4 regions of the Ruegeria sp. HKCCSP346 genome follow, and region 3 is predicted to be linked to each of the others. Evidence: riboswitches for the same ligand, from Rfam matches in the RefSeq annotation. Region 3 holds a riboswitch; each other region holds the start of a gene.
The links. A riboswitch is a leader RNA that binds a small molecule or an ion and turns the genes downstream of it on or off. The one in region 3 is predicted to bind cobalamin.
Positions count from the first base shown of each region.

Region 1 (3,784 bases), on a different contig from region 3:
GCGGCTTATCCTTCCTGCACGCCTTTTCGCATCACTTCCGTTCATCGGGACCGCCTGATAGGGCTTAACCCTGACGGCGAAGTCCCGTTACTGACCCCCGATCAAACGACCGGCAGCTATGCTGTTGGCGATTGGGTTCTCGCCGATGACGACAAACGCGTGCGCCATTTGCTCGACCGGCGCAGCCTGCTGCACCGACGCGCCGCGGGTACAGGCGCCGCGACGCAACTGATTGCAGCCAATGTCGATGTGCTGTTCATCGTCAGCTCGTGCAATGCCGACTTCAAACTGCCCCGGCTGGAACGATATCTGGCGCTTGCGCATCAGGCCGGGTGCTACCCGGTCGTTGTTCTGACGAAGGCCGACAAATCGGCGGACCCCGACAGTTTCTCGGGGCAGGTGCAATCACTGGATCCGTTCCTGACGGTTCTGGCGATCAACGCGCTGGACCCGGCAGAGGTTGAAAAGGTTCTGTCCTGGTGCCCCAAAAGCCAGACCGGAGCGCTGGTTGGATCGTCGGGCGTTGGCAAGACGACACTTGCCAATACCATGACCGATCAGGATCTCGCCACCTCGGACATTCGCGAGGATGACGCGCGGGGCCGGCACACGACGACCGCACGCGCATTGCACCGGATGCGCAACGGTGGCTGGTTGATCGATACACCCGGAATGCGCGCGTTGCGCCTGCTGGACGCTCGGGACGGGATCGACGACGTTTTCTCGGACCTTGCCGAGTTGAGCCGGGACTGCCGTTTTTCGGATTGCCAGCACAGCTCCGAGCCCGGATGTGCCGTGCAAAAGGCAATAAGCCAGGGCACGCTTGATCCGGCTCGATTGGACCGGTGGCGCAAGCTTCGGCGCGAAGATCAGCGCAATTCTGAAACCGTCGCGCAGTCCCGGGCGCGGGACAAAGCGTTCGGCAAGATGGTCCGTGGCGTCATGAAGGAAAAGAAACTTCGCAACCGGTGATCGTTGGACGGTGCCCGGCCCGTCCTGCGCCGCGTCTGATCAAGCGATCAGTCGCGGCCAAACCGCTGCATTGCGCCGGGCAAATGCTCCGATATGACCAACCTCGGGCAACCCGAAATCGGCAGGGCTCAGCAGGTGGCGGTTGGCATCGGGGCCGTAAAGATCCGCAAGCCGCCAAACCGCTTCCGGCGGCACCATCTGGTCGTCCTCGAAGGTGAACAAATCCACGGGCGTTCCAGAATCCTTCCACTGCGCCGCAGGTAACTCATGCCCGATTTCAGGCACATAGTTCAAAGGCGCCGTACACCATTTGCGCCACTGCCAATAGACCGATGCCGGCAGATCCGAGCCGAACCCGATCGCCTTTCCGGGAAGGTAGCCAAGGGCTCGGGCCAAAAGCGGGGCATGACCATACCAGAACAATCCTGCCAAACCACGATAGGGCCATGGATGGTCGCTTAGGGTTACCAGCCCCGAACACACACAGATCATGCGATCAATCAGATCGATATCCGGCTGCACAGGCCCCAACATCGCACCGATCGAATGGCCGATGGTCCAATGCTGCGAATCGGGAAACCGTCTGCGCATTTCTGCCCGTGCCGCGGGCATGTCGATCAAGGCCCAATCCGCCATGGTCGCACGCGAATCTTTCAGGCGGCCGGTCAAGGAATGCCCGTAATCGCGATAGTCATAGGTCAGGCAGGCCATACCCTGCTCGGCAGCAAGCCATCGTGCGAAATGACGGTAATAATCGCGCGGCACACCCGTTGCACTGTTCAGCACGACGACGATTTCGGGCGAAGACAGCGGGCTGTACAACCGGGCAGACAGTGTTTTCTGCCCGGACGGAAAGCGAAATTCTTCGGTCATTACCGTTTGCTCTGTGTCCAACATGATCTCTGGCTTTGCGCTTGGTAAATCCTGTTTCCGAACCTCAACGCCCTGGACACTATGCATGAACCAACACCGTATCCAGCATGACCAAGCGTCCGGTCAAAAGATCGGCTTGACTCGATGCGTGCTCAAACGCTAGCGGTTGTGTGATGGTTTCCGGCCTCCACAAGGGGTCGGGATGAAAAGGGAACACGGTGCGGTAATGTCTGGTCATGCAGGCAACAACCAAATCCGCGACTGCCCCCGCAACTGTAAACGGTAAGCGATGCCGAAACACCACTGGCCCAAAGGCTGGGAAGGTCGGCAAAGCGATGACCCGCAAGTCAGGAGACCTGCCATCGGAAACGAAACCGAAACTCGGGCGGGGTGTCCGGGCAGGTCCTGACGGCATCACGCTGTCCCACCTGTCCCAAATATCCTGTCCACCAAGCGCGGAGGGCGCAGGATGATCTGGAAGACAAAGACACATGAATTCAGTGCAACAGTATGTCAGCGGACGGGCAAAACCTGTCCCGCTTTGGCGCGGCTGGCGCGCTCGATATCCGAAGCCATGGCCCAGGCGACCTCGGCCACAAGTGACGATTTCGAGATTGAGGGCAGCAGCGCGCTGTCACATTGCAGCGAAGGATGTCATGCAATTTTCCGCGCGCAATCAGACCGCATTCGTGTCTTTTGCGGGACGCAGCCCGAAACCGCGATTGAGCCGCTGAACGGCTATGCCGACCTGATCTTCGGAAACACGTTCAGTGCGATGCCATCCGGCGTCGTGAAAACCCCACCCTGCGCGATGATCGAAGTTTCTACGATCCGGCCTCGAAAACCTGCTTGCGCGCCCGCGCAGATTTCAATCTGAGTCCAGACTGACCTGTGCCTGGGCACGCCGAGAGGCCCAGGCCAGTTGCGCATCCGTTTCGACGGCGCAAGGGCGCACCGCCCGCAATCGTTGCAGCGCCGTGTCCGCGCCTTCGCCGCATTCGACCATCAGCCGCAGGACAATCATACCTGACCTGCCACAGCCCCCGCGGCAGTGTACCAATACGCGACCTCCGCCGGACAGCGCGTGCCGGGCCGCGGCGCTGACGGACGGCCACGCGTCATCAATCGCTTTTGTCGGCGCTCCGAAATCTTCGATCGGCAGGTGAACCCATCGGCTGGCGCGGCTTTGAATATCGCTTCCAAATTCCTGCGCCCCGTCCTGAAGCATTTCGACATCCGTCGTCATCGAAACAACAAGCCCCGGCTGCCAGGCTGCGATCATATCCAGATCGCTGGAGTAATCTCCGCCGCGTCCGGGCATCGAGGTCAGCGCCAGCGTTCCGCCACCGACTTGCAGGGCGTAGATCACCAACTGCGACATGAATCCTGTCCTCCCCAAAGAACTCTATACAAAAATGAGCCATTAAATCCGCTGATGCAGTTTAGTGCGAAAGCGACTCGTTTCTAAATCAAAAATCATCGCGCCACGCTGTGGACGCGGGCAACGGTGGCCACTACGCTGTGCCCAAGCACCGAATCCCAACGAGAAGACATGACAGACAGCTCCAGCCCCGCCTATCAGGTTCTCGCCCGCAAATATCGCCCGGAAACCTTTGCCGATCTGGTGGGTCAGGATGCCATGGTGCGCACCCTGAAAAACGCGTTCGCGGCCGACCGGATCGCGCAGGCCTTCATCATGACCGGCATTCGCGGCACCGGCAAAACCACGACCGCAAGGATCATCGCCAAGGGCATGAACTGCATCGGACCCGACGGAACCGGTGGCCCCACGACCGAACCCTGCGGTCAGTGTGAACATTGTGTCGCCATCATGGAAGGCCGCCATGTCGACGTGATGGAGATGGACGCCGCCAGCCGTACGGGCGTCAACGACATCCGCGAGATCATTGACAGTGTCCGCTATCGCGCCGCCAGCGCG
Region 1 covers NZ_JAEDOT010000012.1:47,081-50,864, forward strand. The annotation lists gene rsgA (ribosome small subunit-dependent GTPase A) at 1-972, shown strand, start outside; gene I9185_RS19720 (hypothetical protein) at 1,012-1,845, opposite strand; cobalamin riboswitch at 2,003-2,224, shown strand; gene I9185_RS19725 (hypothetical protein) at 2,315-2,722, shown strand; gene I9185_RS19730 (dual specificity protein phosphatase family protein) at 2,714-3,226, opposite strand; gene I9185_RS19735 (DNA polymerase III subunit gamma/tau) at 3,365-3,784, shown strand, end outside.
Region 1: it holds a riboswitch for cobalamin, as region 3 does, so the genes downstream of both, I9185_RS19725 (hypothetical protein) here and I9185_RS16645 (aromatic ring-hydroxylating dioxygenase subunit alpha) in region 3, are expected to answer to the same signal.

Region 2 (3,784 bases), on a different contig from region 3:
GCCGGACTGATAGTCGAGCAGCACCAGAAATTCCGGGTTAGCCGCTGCCACAGCTTCCCACGACGTGCGGCCCCAGCTGGTATCCAGATCATGAGTTACGTTCTCACCGCCAGCGGCTGCGATCATCGCATCGGGAATGGCGAACTTGCCGGCGGTAAACGGAGCATCGGCCGGTCCGTCCAACAGGAATACCCGCGGCTTTTCCAGATCGGCTGTTTTTGCTTGAATGGCGGACAACTTGTCCTTCCAGCCGGCAACCAGCGCCTCGGCCTTGTCTTCGACCTGCATGACCTTGCCCAGGCGCAGAACGTCATCAAACAACAGGTTCATGCTGGCTTCGGGGCGATCCTCGTCCAGATGCACGCAGCTTTCGGTCAGGATCATGGTCTTGATACCAAAGGGTTCCAGCGTGTCGGGCGTGACATCTCCGCCGGGTTTCATGCCATAGTACCAACCGGCAAAAAACAGATCAGGTTCGACGGCCACAAGGTTTTCAATCGTCGGGTATTTGGGGGCAAGCTCTGGGATGTCGCCGCGCTGAGCATCAAAGTCAGGGCTGGTTTTGTACCAGCCCGAAATCCCGGTAAGTCCCACGATCTCGTCCTGAAGGCCGAGTGCAAAGGCCATATCCGCCATGTTCATATCATGCACGACCAGACGTTCCGGCGCCGAGTCAAAAACCAGCGGTTCGCCGCAATTGTCCACGGTGACGGCTTCCGCTGCCACGCCACCTGCCAAGCCAGCGAAGACAACCACCGGCCAGAGTTTCTGCATCATATGTAAGCTCCTGTTATTATGACAGTTTCCGTTTTCGGATGTCCAGTGCGGGGATCGTGCGGCCTTCGTGCTGAAAGCACAGATAATCCACGCCGAATGTCTCACTTACCCGGTCTGGGGTCAGAACTTCGCCAACAGGCCCGAACCCCGTCAGGCGCGTGGCTTTCATCAACGCCACATGGGTGGCGAATTCCGGGATCATGACCAGATCATGGACGATCATGACGACCGTTACCCCCAGATCAGCGACCAGAGACAGCATGTGCCCCTTGGCATCGGGGTCCAGATGGTTGGTTGGCTCGTCCAGAAACAGCAAGGACGGGTTCTGGGCCAGCGCGCGCGCGATGTGCGCGCGCTGACGTTCTCCGCCGGACAGTTGACCCATCGTTTTGTTGGCAAAATGCAACAGCTCGGTCGTCGTCAGCACCCGTTCAAGATCAGCCCTGTGCTGAGTCACCGAACGTTCGCCCTGAATCGGGATTTGCCCCAGCGCAACGTAGTCTTGCAGGCGCATCCGCCCGTCGGGCATTTCCTGCTGCCCGACCACAGCAATGGAGCGGGCACGTTGGCGGGCGGACAGGGTCCGAAGGCTTTGTCCTTCTATCCAAACATCGCCCAACGCAATCCGTTCAATCCCGCACAGCAGTTTCAGCAGAGTGGTTTTGCCGGCGCCGTTCGGCCCGGCGATTGCCAGAATTGATCCTTCTTCCAGACGAAAGGACACATCCTGCAACAGGATGTCGCCATTGAGCGCGTAGTATTCCAAATTCTCTGCAATCAGAAAACTCATGATGACCCCCCGAAAGGCAACGCGGGAATTCGCGATAAGGTCTTTGCGAAAAGGGCAGGGGGGCGGTCCGAGGCACTGGTCCAGCCGTCGTCGCTGTCGCCGAACTGGATCGCAAATTCGACCAAGGCAGACAGATCGCGAGTTGTCGTGATATCGCCAAACAGGTACTGCGCTTTGCCCGGGGCCTGAAATCCGACGGTCATGGCCCGTTCACAACCTGCCATGCAGGCCACCATTCGGGTTTCAAAACCGTCAGGCAACCGGGCATCCAGCGCGTCTTGTGCGGCTTCGGCAGACATCGTCCCCTGACATGTTGAACAGATCAGAACGTAGTGATCAGAATAACAGGTCATTGCCTTCTCCGTCGTTTGCCAGATGCAGACAGAGGGCACATACCCGGATATTACGCAAACGCGCCATCAAGCCTCCTTCCGAGACGCCCCGCCTCGGGTTGGTTCATAGTGTGATGGCAGGTCTCCTGACTTGCGGGTCGTTGCTCGGCCGACCTTCCCAACCCTTTTGGGTCAGTGGTGAAGTGGCGTCGCTCACCGCTTACAGTTGCGGGGGCAGTCACGGACTTGGCACATTCCAGCGCCGCACCGTGTTCCCATTTTCATCCCTTACGGAACCATCCCGCTCAGCTAGTCCGGCTACGCCTGACTTGTCAAGCGGCAGGCGAAAGGGTAGTGGACGGAATTGCAACGGTTGAGCCAGCGATCCTGCTGCGCCAGCCCGGACCGAACGGTGTCAATAGTCTGATACAAGAAGAAAATCCGGTTCGGTATCTTCCTCAACCTTTGAAAACCGTGGGATTGGCTTTTCAAACACATTGTCCGTTCGGTCGTCATTCACGGTCGATACCTCGCCAATAAGGCAATCACCGCGCTCGGCCCAGAAAGCGTGCCAGATGCCGGGCATCAGAGTTACGCTTTGCCCCGGCTTCAGCCGCAAGTGCTCTTCGGGTTGCAAGGTTACAGGGCAGGCATCGCTTGGGACCGTCACCGGGTTGTCGCGGTCGACGCCACCGTTTGGATCCGACGCATGGATTTCCAGAACGAGATCGCCGCCGCCCCGGTTGATGATGTCTTCTGCCTTGATGATATGCCGGTGCATCGGAGAAAGCTGATTTTCTTTCGAGATCAACAGTTTTTCCGCATAGAGCATCCCGCGCCCGGATTTCAGATCCTTCGCCTCACCATTGCGCAAAGTGAATAGAAACAGTCCAAGTTCATCAAAACGGCCCTGGGCGTAATCGGTAATGTCCCATCCCAGCCCGCGGCTGCGGATCGTTTCGGCCAGAGGGCTGCGCATTTTCTCGGGCGACCAATCCGCAAAGGGTGGCAACACGGCACCGAAGGACTGAATGAACGCCTGTGCCCGGGTCTTGATACGGTTGATTTCGGATCGTTTCATCATGCCGTCCCACAGATCAAAGTTCGTGCGCCCAGGGGGGTTCTGCCCCGGCTCGGGAAACGGTCACGGCCGCCACGTCAGCGCCCAGTTCCATGGCTGCTTGCAGGCTTTCAACCGTCAATCCGCGAAGACCTGACTTGGTCAGATGCCCTGCGCGGCTGAGCTCGGTCAGAACGCCGGCGTTGAACGTGTCACCTGCGCCGATCGTATCGACCACTTCAACGGGTTTCACGGGAACCGAAACTTCGGAACCATCCGCCAGGTAACCGTGCGCCCCGTCACTGCCGCGCGTGACGATGACAACGGAAGGACCCGCCTGCAACAGCACAGACGCTTTCGCGGCTTCGGATTCAGCGCCCGGAATAATCCAATCCAGGTCCTCGTCTGAAACCTTTACGATATCCGCACGCGAGATCATGCGGTTCAAACGCGTCCGAAACCGGGTTTGATCCTTGATGAAATCCGGGCGAATATTCGGGTCCAGCATCACCGCACGGTCGGAACCGTGGCGGTGCAGAAGGGCGGCATATGCATCTGCGCAAGGTTCACACGCAAGGCTGATTCCGCCGAGATACAGGGCAGAGACAGCGGGAAGCTGATCGGGCATGTCCTCGGGCAGCAACATCCGGCCTGCGGTGTTTTCATCAACAAAGCTGTAAGACGCGTGTCCATCCGAGAGCTGCACAAAGGCAAGCGTGGTAGGGCGGTCCGAGATGATGACATGTGTCGTGTCCACATGGCTCGCTTTCAGCGCATCGATCAGTTGCTGGCCGAACATGTCCGATGACAAACCTGTCAGCATCC
Region 2 covers NZ_JAEDOT010000002.1:259,208-262,991, reverse strand. The annotation lists gene I9185_RS09765 (ABC transporter substrate-binding protein) at 1-777, opposite strand, end outside; gene I9185_RS09760 (ABC transporter ATP-binding protein) at 794-1,567, opposite strand; gene I9185_RS09755 (DUF1636 domain-containing protein) at 1,564-1,920, opposite strand; cobalamin riboswitch at 2,018-2,215, opposite strand; gene I9185_RS09750 (D-lyxose/D-mannose family sugar isomerase) at 2,315-2,980, opposite strand; gene I9185_RS09745 (carbohydrate kinase) at 2,997-3,784, opposite strand, start outside.
Region 2: it holds a riboswitch for cobalamin, as region 3 does, so the genes downstream of both, I9185_RS09755 (DUF1636 domain-containing protein) here and I9185_RS16645 (aromatic ring-hydroxylating dioxygenase subunit alpha) in region 3, are expected to answer to the same signal.

Region 3 (3,784 bases):
GCCATCTGTTCCAAGCGCTGGCGGAAGATGATCTCGGATGGCCGCTTGGCGCAGTTGATGAAGACAACGTCCAGATCGCGGCCTTCGTCCCACATGCAGGTGGTCATTGACATCATCGGTGTGATGCCTGAGCCAGCCGAGATAAACAGGAACTTGCGCGCATCGCTCAGTGCGTTGGTGAACAGGCCCGCAGGCCCAATGACCTTGAGCCGCATGCCGGGTTGAAGATTGTCCAGCATCCAGCGCGTGCCGATACTGTCGGGTTGCGCTTTGGCGGTGATGGTGATCGACCGCGGCCGCGATGGCGACGATGAGATCGTGTAGGTGCGATACACGACTCCCCCGGGCTGGCCGGGCGCCGGAATCTCGAGCGTCAGGAACTGACCGGGGTGATAGGCGAACTGCGCCCCCGAGGGGGCTCGGAACGAAAAGCTGGCGGTGTTCGGCATCTCGGGCACGACCGAAACACATTCCAGCATCTCTCCATCCTGCCAGACGGCTGATGAAAGCGTGTTCAGATCTTTCATCAGACTTACTCCGCCGCCATGTAGTCAGGGGTCAGGCGGGCCGACACTGTGCTGCAATACCAATCCACGAATTGCAGTACGCCGGATTCCTGAATGGCTGAATACGGGCCGGGCACATAGGCCGGGCTGTTGATGCCCTGCTGGTTGTCCTCGACCACCTGACGGTCTTCGTCATTCGTGGCGACCCAGACTTCGGTCAGGCGTTTCACGTCGTAGTCAACGCCTTCAACCGCATCCTTGTTGACCAGCCATTTGGTCGTGACCTCGGTCTCTGTCGGGCTGATCGGCGTAACACGGAAAACAATCGAGTGATCGGCAAGAAAGTGGTTCCACGTGGTCGGATAGTGGAACTTCAAAAGCGATCCCGCATCCGCAAAGGGCGACCGGCCCAACCAGCGGCGCACGGCGGATTTCCCGTCCATCGTATAGCTCTCGGCGCCTTCTTTCAGCGGCATCCGCGCCAGACGGAATTGGCCGTCCTCGTGCAGATAGAACTGCGATGGCATACCCGCTGACTGGCACCTGTCGAAATGGGCTTGCATATAGGCTGGGGTTTCACCGCCTTCGATCCCCGTCACGCCCGGATCATCAGGGAAGGTCCGGCACAGCGCAGGGTGGTTGCCGCCGCAGTGATAGCACTCGCGATTGTTTTCCCAGACCAGTTTCCAGTTGCCGTTCTCGACGATCGAGCTTTCGAATGCGACCTTGGCATTCGCAAGATCATGCGGCTCAAGATACGGGCGCGCGATATTGGCAAACGTGTCAAAATCCGGGGCGACATCCGCCAGACAGATATAGACCAACCCGGCAAGCTCGCGGCAATGAACCGTCTTCAAACCATGCTGTCTGGGATCAAACTCCGGCCCCATGTCGCGGGCCCACAGCAAAGAGCCGTCAAGCTCGTAGGTCCATTGGTGATACGGGCAAACCAGCTTCGGCGCGTTGCCTTTTGCTGCCTTGCATATGATCGAGCCGCGATGGCGGCAGGTGTTGTGAAACGCCCGGATCTGGTTGTCGGCGCCGCGCACGATGATCACGCGATAGGCACCCACGTTGTACGTTACATAGTCGCCGGCTTTCACCAGTTCACAGGCCGGAATGGCAAATAGCCATTCGCGATAGTGGACGGTTTCCAGGTCGGTCTGAAAGATCTCGGGGTCGGTGTAAAAGGCCCGTTCCAGAGCATAGCCCGGGATTCGACGCGCCAACAGGTTTTGGACATTGTTCACTTCTGGCTCTCCTGCCGCGCCCCGCGGCATTGCTTGGGCAGATGACAGGGAGGAACCGTCCGGAGGCGCGCGAGGACCACGTCCGAAACCCGTGCCCCCACCGCCACCCGCGGTTTGACATATCTGCAAGGCTGGTTTCCGGACTTGAAAGGGGCTTGCACCCGGTTGCGACACCTTCCCGGGATCCTCGTCCCAGTGGTTGATTGTCGAACCTGACCTTCCTTACCGTTGCGGGGGCAGCGCCGGAATTCCACCGGCTTCCCAATTCTCCGCGGTCTGAGAATCAAACAGCGGCACCTCACGATGGCAGCCTACTTTCTACCTGCTTGGGCGCTGAAATGCTTGCGACATTTCCGGTTTCAAAACAGACATGGAAATTTTCCGGCTGAGTGGACGGCGCCGGGATCACGGTCCTTGGCACAGGGGCATGGCAAGCCCGCCAGCACGGCGTTCTGCAGGGGCCAGTGGGCTTTGCGATGGATGCGGCCACGTCTGACATCCGCGCCGTCAAATTGTCCCCCAGCCGTGACAGCGAAGGCCCGGCTGCTCTGCTCAGAAACGAAACGCTGCACGTCGCCTGAGCATGGCTGGAAAAGAGAGAGTCAGGCCAAGTGAAGGAGGTTTGCAGCAAACCTTTTTGGGTGAAGTTGATCCGTTTGGGATAGTGCTGGCTTGCCATGAGGCAGGTGAAGAAGGCGAATATCCGTCATGCGAGAGTTGTCAGTCCATCCTGTCAACGGACGGTAGAAAACCTCGTTTTGTCCATAAAAAATTGTCTTTTTCGGGAAAAACCATTACGTTTTCCGAAAATGGTGGAAAACACCGGAGGCAGTAAGAGAGCAGATGCCAAAACCGAAAACAGGTGTTTTGCGGACAACAGTTCCTTCGCGCCTCATGGGAAAACGGGATGGTCTGTTTTTCCTCTGGGGGCAGATAGAACGCGCGCGCTTGAAGGTCGAGGGCGGCGAACGCGCCGAGGGCGCAGCCTCGGACGGGCCAAGGGCAAACACGGCCGGTGAGGTCAAGGGATCGACGACAGCATTGGTGGACGAGTTTATTTTCTACTGACTTTTGTGATGAAACCGGGCCTGACGGCCCTATTTCTTCTCGAAGAACAGGATGACTTCACCCAGACGGACGCCATAGCGTGAGACATACGCGCGGTTCAGCAGGCGGTCGTCATCCAGCAGCCACATCCAGTCGTCGAATTTGACACGCATGGTCCCGTCCTTGATCGGCAGGTCGATCTTGTATTTCCAGTTGAACGTATCCCCGCGTTCAATCCCGCTGGCGGTGCCCAGCACGCCAGGCGCCGTACCGGTCCACGTATCCTCTCCGGTTTTGGTCAATGTCCAGATGCGTTGTTCCGTCGCGCCATCGTCGTAGACGAAGTCTTCGACCAGGGTCAGGGTTTCGCCGTCCCATGTTCCGTCGATATCAACCGTGAATCTGCGGGGGATATTTCCCAGAACATCCTGAAACTGGCCGTAGGCCACTGTTTTACCCTCAAAAAACTCTTCCAGGTTCAACTGCCGGTCCGACAGAAACGTTTTTGGAACCTTCGGTTTGCTGGAGCAGGCCGCCAGAAGTGCAAGGCTTGCGATGGCAATGCAGGCGATGAAAGAGCGAAAGGTGATCATTGCAACGGCTTCCCTTCCAAAGTCGCGTCATACCCGTTTGACCCACTTGGATGCATCGGTTTCGATCTGGGGCTTGGACGCATTGTGGCGATCAGTTCCGCGACCTTGACGCCAAACTTGCGCATCTCGGACCGATTCATGATGACGCCGGTTTCTGTCAGGTACATCCAATCGGTGACATCCAGTGTGTGTCCACCAGCGTCATCTGGCAGAATGATACGATAGGTCAGTTTTACCGTGGACCCCGAGATGATGCCCCGACCTTCGCCCACGATATCATCCGCCATTGCCGTGAATGTGTTGCCAGTTCCCAGCGTCAGGTACCATTTGCGGGTCATCTGTTTTCCGTTGGAATAGGTGAAGTACTCGGTCAGCGTGCCCGAGTTGC
Region 3 covers NZ_JAEDOT010000007.1:41,535-45,318, forward strand. The annotation lists gene I9185_RS16640 (hybrid-cluster NAD(P)-dependent oxidoreductase) at 1-527, opposite strand, end outside; gene I9185_RS16645 (aromatic ring-hydroxylating dioxygenase subunit alpha) at 533-1,786, opposite strand; cobalamin riboswitch at 1,868-2,072, opposite strand; partial or broken gene I9185_RS16650 (IS5/IS1182 family transposase) at 2,146-2,298, shown strand; gene I9185_RS16655 (hypothetical protein) at 2,600-2,824, shown strand; gene I9185_RS16660 (DUF3833 family protein) at 2,854-3,396, opposite strand; gene I9185_RS16665 (DUF3833 domain-containing protein) at 3,393-3,784, opposite strand, start outside.

Region 4 (3,784 bases), on a different contig from region 3:
CACAGGAATACCTGCAAAGGGTCTATGGCCTCAAAGCTGATGTGTTCGAAGTCGTGGTGCCCGAGGACAGCCCCCTGGTCGGCGAGATTCTGGCCGACATCAACCACGAAAACCACCTGTACATCATTTCAACCTTCTATCGCGGCAAAACCTCGATGGTTCAGGTTTTGACAGCGGAAATTGCAGCGCCGTGTCGGCTGGCCATCGTCGGCCGCCGTTGGGAGGTCGAGAAGTTCGCCGAGAAATACGGGCTGACCGTTCTTCCGGACTTGGACATTTTCGTCGAAGAGTTCGCCCCAACCAATGCAGGCGTGGCCGAGGTGGTCATCACGCCTGACAGCAAGCTGATCGGCAAATGCCCCCGCGAGCTTTTGTTTCGCAAGACCTACGGGATGTCGCTGCTGGCCATTCACCGCGGCGAAGAGACGCTGAGCCATGTCGAGACCGAGGATCACGAATCCACTCAGATCGGGCTCGAAAAGTTTCAGGCGGGCGACATGCTTGTGGCCCATACCAGATGGGACAACCTGATGCGGATCAAACGAGATCCGGATTTCGTCGTTGTGACGACAGACTTTCCTCAGGACGAGCTGAGGCCGCAAAAAGTCGGCTGGGCCCTGGCATTCTTCGCCATTTCGCTGTCGTTGATCCTGTTCACGGACGTCCGGCTTTCACTCTGTCTTCTTACCGGCGCGGTGGGCATGATGCTGACCCGTGTGCTCAGCGTGGACGAGGCGTACCGCGCGGTCGGATGGAACACCGTATTCCTGCTCGCCTGCCTCATACCTTTGGGACAAGCCGTGCAGAACACAGGCACGGCCGCGTGGATCGCCCAGCAGATCATGATAATTCTGGACGGCTGGCCGCTCTGGTCGCTGCAAACCGGCATCGCCATTCTGGCGACGGCCTTTTCCTTGGTCATGTCCAATGTGGGGGCCACGGTCCTGCTGGTGCCTCTGGCGGTATCGATTGCGGTGGCGGCGGGTGGAAACCCGGCCGTCTTTGCCCTGACGGTCGCCATATCGACCTCGAACAGCTTCATCATCCCAACCCATCAGGTAAACGCGTTGATCATGGGTCCGGCCGGATACAAGGTGATGGATTTCGTCCGCTCCGGCGGAATAATGACAGCGCTGTTTCTGGTCGTCTCGCTGCTCATGATAAACGTCATCTATTAGCGCAAGAGGATCCGCGGTGTTCGGTGGTCTTTTCCCATCATCGGGACAGGTTCAGTCAAGGCACCCGTTCACCATAGTCTACGCCCCTTGCTAACATACTGTTCGTCGCCCGGCCCATCTCAGGCTGGGTCCCGGCACGCCATGCCGCCCATCGACGCCCACAGGTCGCTTTCCATGCCTCTGCATCATTGTTGCGCGCGACTCGCTTGACAAGCAGGCCAGCGGTGCCGCATGTCCCTTTCGTTGGTGTCGGTGACAGCCGATGAAAAGGGAATGCGTCAACGGTCTTGCCGCCAAACGCAGCCGCCCCCGCGACCGTGAACGGAGAGGATGCCCAATGCCACTGGCCCAAAAGCCGGGAAGGCGGGACATCCGACAGAGGCCCGCCTCTGGCATCCGCAAGCCGGGAGACCTGCCAACAACCGAAGTTGAAACCGGGCGGGGTGTTCCGGTGTCGGGTCCATGACCATTCGTGGCCCGCATGAAACCCCGTCCCCCGCGAAGAGGATTTGGGGGGATGAGAGACATGACCGATACCGCACCAGTCGAGTTGCTGGTCTGTACCACCTGCCGTCGCGGCCTGCCTGTGGAAGATGACACGCAACGCCCGGGCGCTTTGTTACACAAGGCTCTGGAACAGGCGGACCTGCCCGACGGTGTCACCCTGAAAGCCGTTGAATGCCTGTCAAACTGTGATCAAGGCTGTTCGATCGTGTTGCGCGGGCCGGGCCGCTGGACCTTCGTGTATGAAAACCTGAACGAAACAGATCATGTCGACGTCATCGTCGACGGCGCGACCAAGTATCTGGCCACCGAAGATGGTTTGGTGAAATGGCGCGAACGCCCCGAACATTTTCGCAAGAACTGTGCCTCGCGCATTCCCCCCATTGGAGCCTGACATGTCGAACCTCGAAAAACTCCCCGTCACAGTGATCACCGGCTTTCTGGGATCGGGCAAGACCACTTTGGTGCGTCACCTGATGCAGAACCCACAGGGCAAGCGCCTTGCTGTCGTGGTCAACGAGTTCGGCGATGTAGGCGTCGATGGCGACATCCTGAAATCCTGCGCCATTCCTGATTGCCCGGCGGAAAACATCATGGAACTGGCCAATGGCTGCATCTGTTGCACCGTGGCAGATGATTTCATTCCCACCATCGAGGCCCTGATGGCGTTGGAGCCACGCCCGGATCACATCCTGATCGAAACCAGCGGTCTGGCCCTGCCGAAACCGCTGCTCAAGGCATTCGACTGGCCTGACATCCGCTCGAAGATCACCGTCGACGGCGTGATCGCCCTGGCCGATGCCGAGGCCGTGGCCGCAGGCCGCTTCGCGCCCAATGTCGAAGCAGTGGATGCGCAGCGCATGGCCGATGACTCGATCGACCACGAAACGCCCCTGTCCGAGGTGTTCGAGGATCAGATCTCGTGCGCTGACATCATCCTGCTGACCAAGCCCGACCTCGCCGGCCCCGAAGGCGTGGCCAAAGCGCGCGAGATCATCGCCGCCGAGGCGCCGCGCCCCCTACCCGTCGTCGAAGTGGCCGAAGGTGCCGTGGACGTGCGCGTTGTGCTGGGTCTGGAAGCCGCCGCCGAGGATGACATGGACGCCCGACCCTCGCATCACGACGGCCATCACGATCACGAGCATGACGATTTCGAAAGCATCATCGTCGAGCTGCCCGAGCAGACCGATCCGGCCCAACTGGTCGCCAATATCGAACGCCTGGCCAATGAACTGAACATCCTGCGCGTCAAAGGGTATGCCGCCGTTCAGGGCAAACCCATGCGCCTGCTGGTCCAGGCAGTGGGTGCCCGCGTGCGTCACCAGTATGACCGCCCGTGGGAACCCGGTGAAGAACGCCGTTCGCGTCTGGTCGTCATCGCCGAGCATGACGATATCAAAGAGGCGGAAATCCGCGAAATCCTCGTGGGTGTGCGTGAGGCCGCCGAGTAAGCCATGCACGTCGTCTTTCGCGAAAGCCACGGGCTCGAGGAAACCGAGACCCCAACCGATCTGGGCCAGAGCCCGGCGGACCTGGTGGTGCTGTCCTTTTCGGACAGCGACCTAGGCGCTTTCGCGGCGGGCTGGCATCGTGGTGGCGGACCGGAAGAGCGAATGCCGACCCTGCGGCTGGCGAATTTGACGGCTCTGAAACACCCGCTGTCGGTCGATACCTATGTCGAACAGACGCTTCAAGGCGCCAAGGGCATTCTGATCCGTCTGATCGGCGGGGTGCCCTACTGGGCTTATGGGTTGCAGCAGGTTCTGGCGCTGGCGCAGGCCAAGGGCATCGCACTGGCGGTGCTGCCCGCCGACGGGCGCGAGGACACGCGGCTGGATGACTATTCCACCCTGCCGGTCTCGACCCTGCGGCGTCTGGCGCATCTGTGCGATACCGGCGGCGAGGTCGCGGCACAGGCCGCGCTGGCGCAGATGGCTTTGGCGGCGGGGCTTTATGCCGGTCCGGTGATGGGCGCCAAGACCTTGCCCGAATGTGGCGTGTGGTGTCCGGATCGCGGCGTAATCCCGGTGGAAACCGCATTCGAAGGCAAGACTAAACGAATCCTCGTCACCTTTTACCGCGCTTACCTGACCTCGGCAGAC
Region 4 covers NZ_JAEDOT010000001.1:143,030-146,813, reverse strand. The annotation lists gene I9185_RS00755 (SLC13 family permease) at 1-1,178, shown strand, start outside; cobalamin riboswitch at 1,406-1,613, shown strand; gene I9185_RS00750 (DUF1636 domain-containing protein) at 1,705-2,076, shown strand; gene cobW (cobalamin biosynthesis protein CobW) at 2,078-3,133, shown strand; gene cobN (cobaltochelatase subunit CobN) at 3,137-3,784, shown strand, end outside.
Region 4: it holds a riboswitch for cobalamin, as region 3 does, so the genes downstream of both, I9185_RS00750 (DUF1636 domain-containing protein) here and I9185_RS16645 (aromatic ring-hydroxylating dioxygenase subunit alpha) in region 3, are expected to answer to the same signal.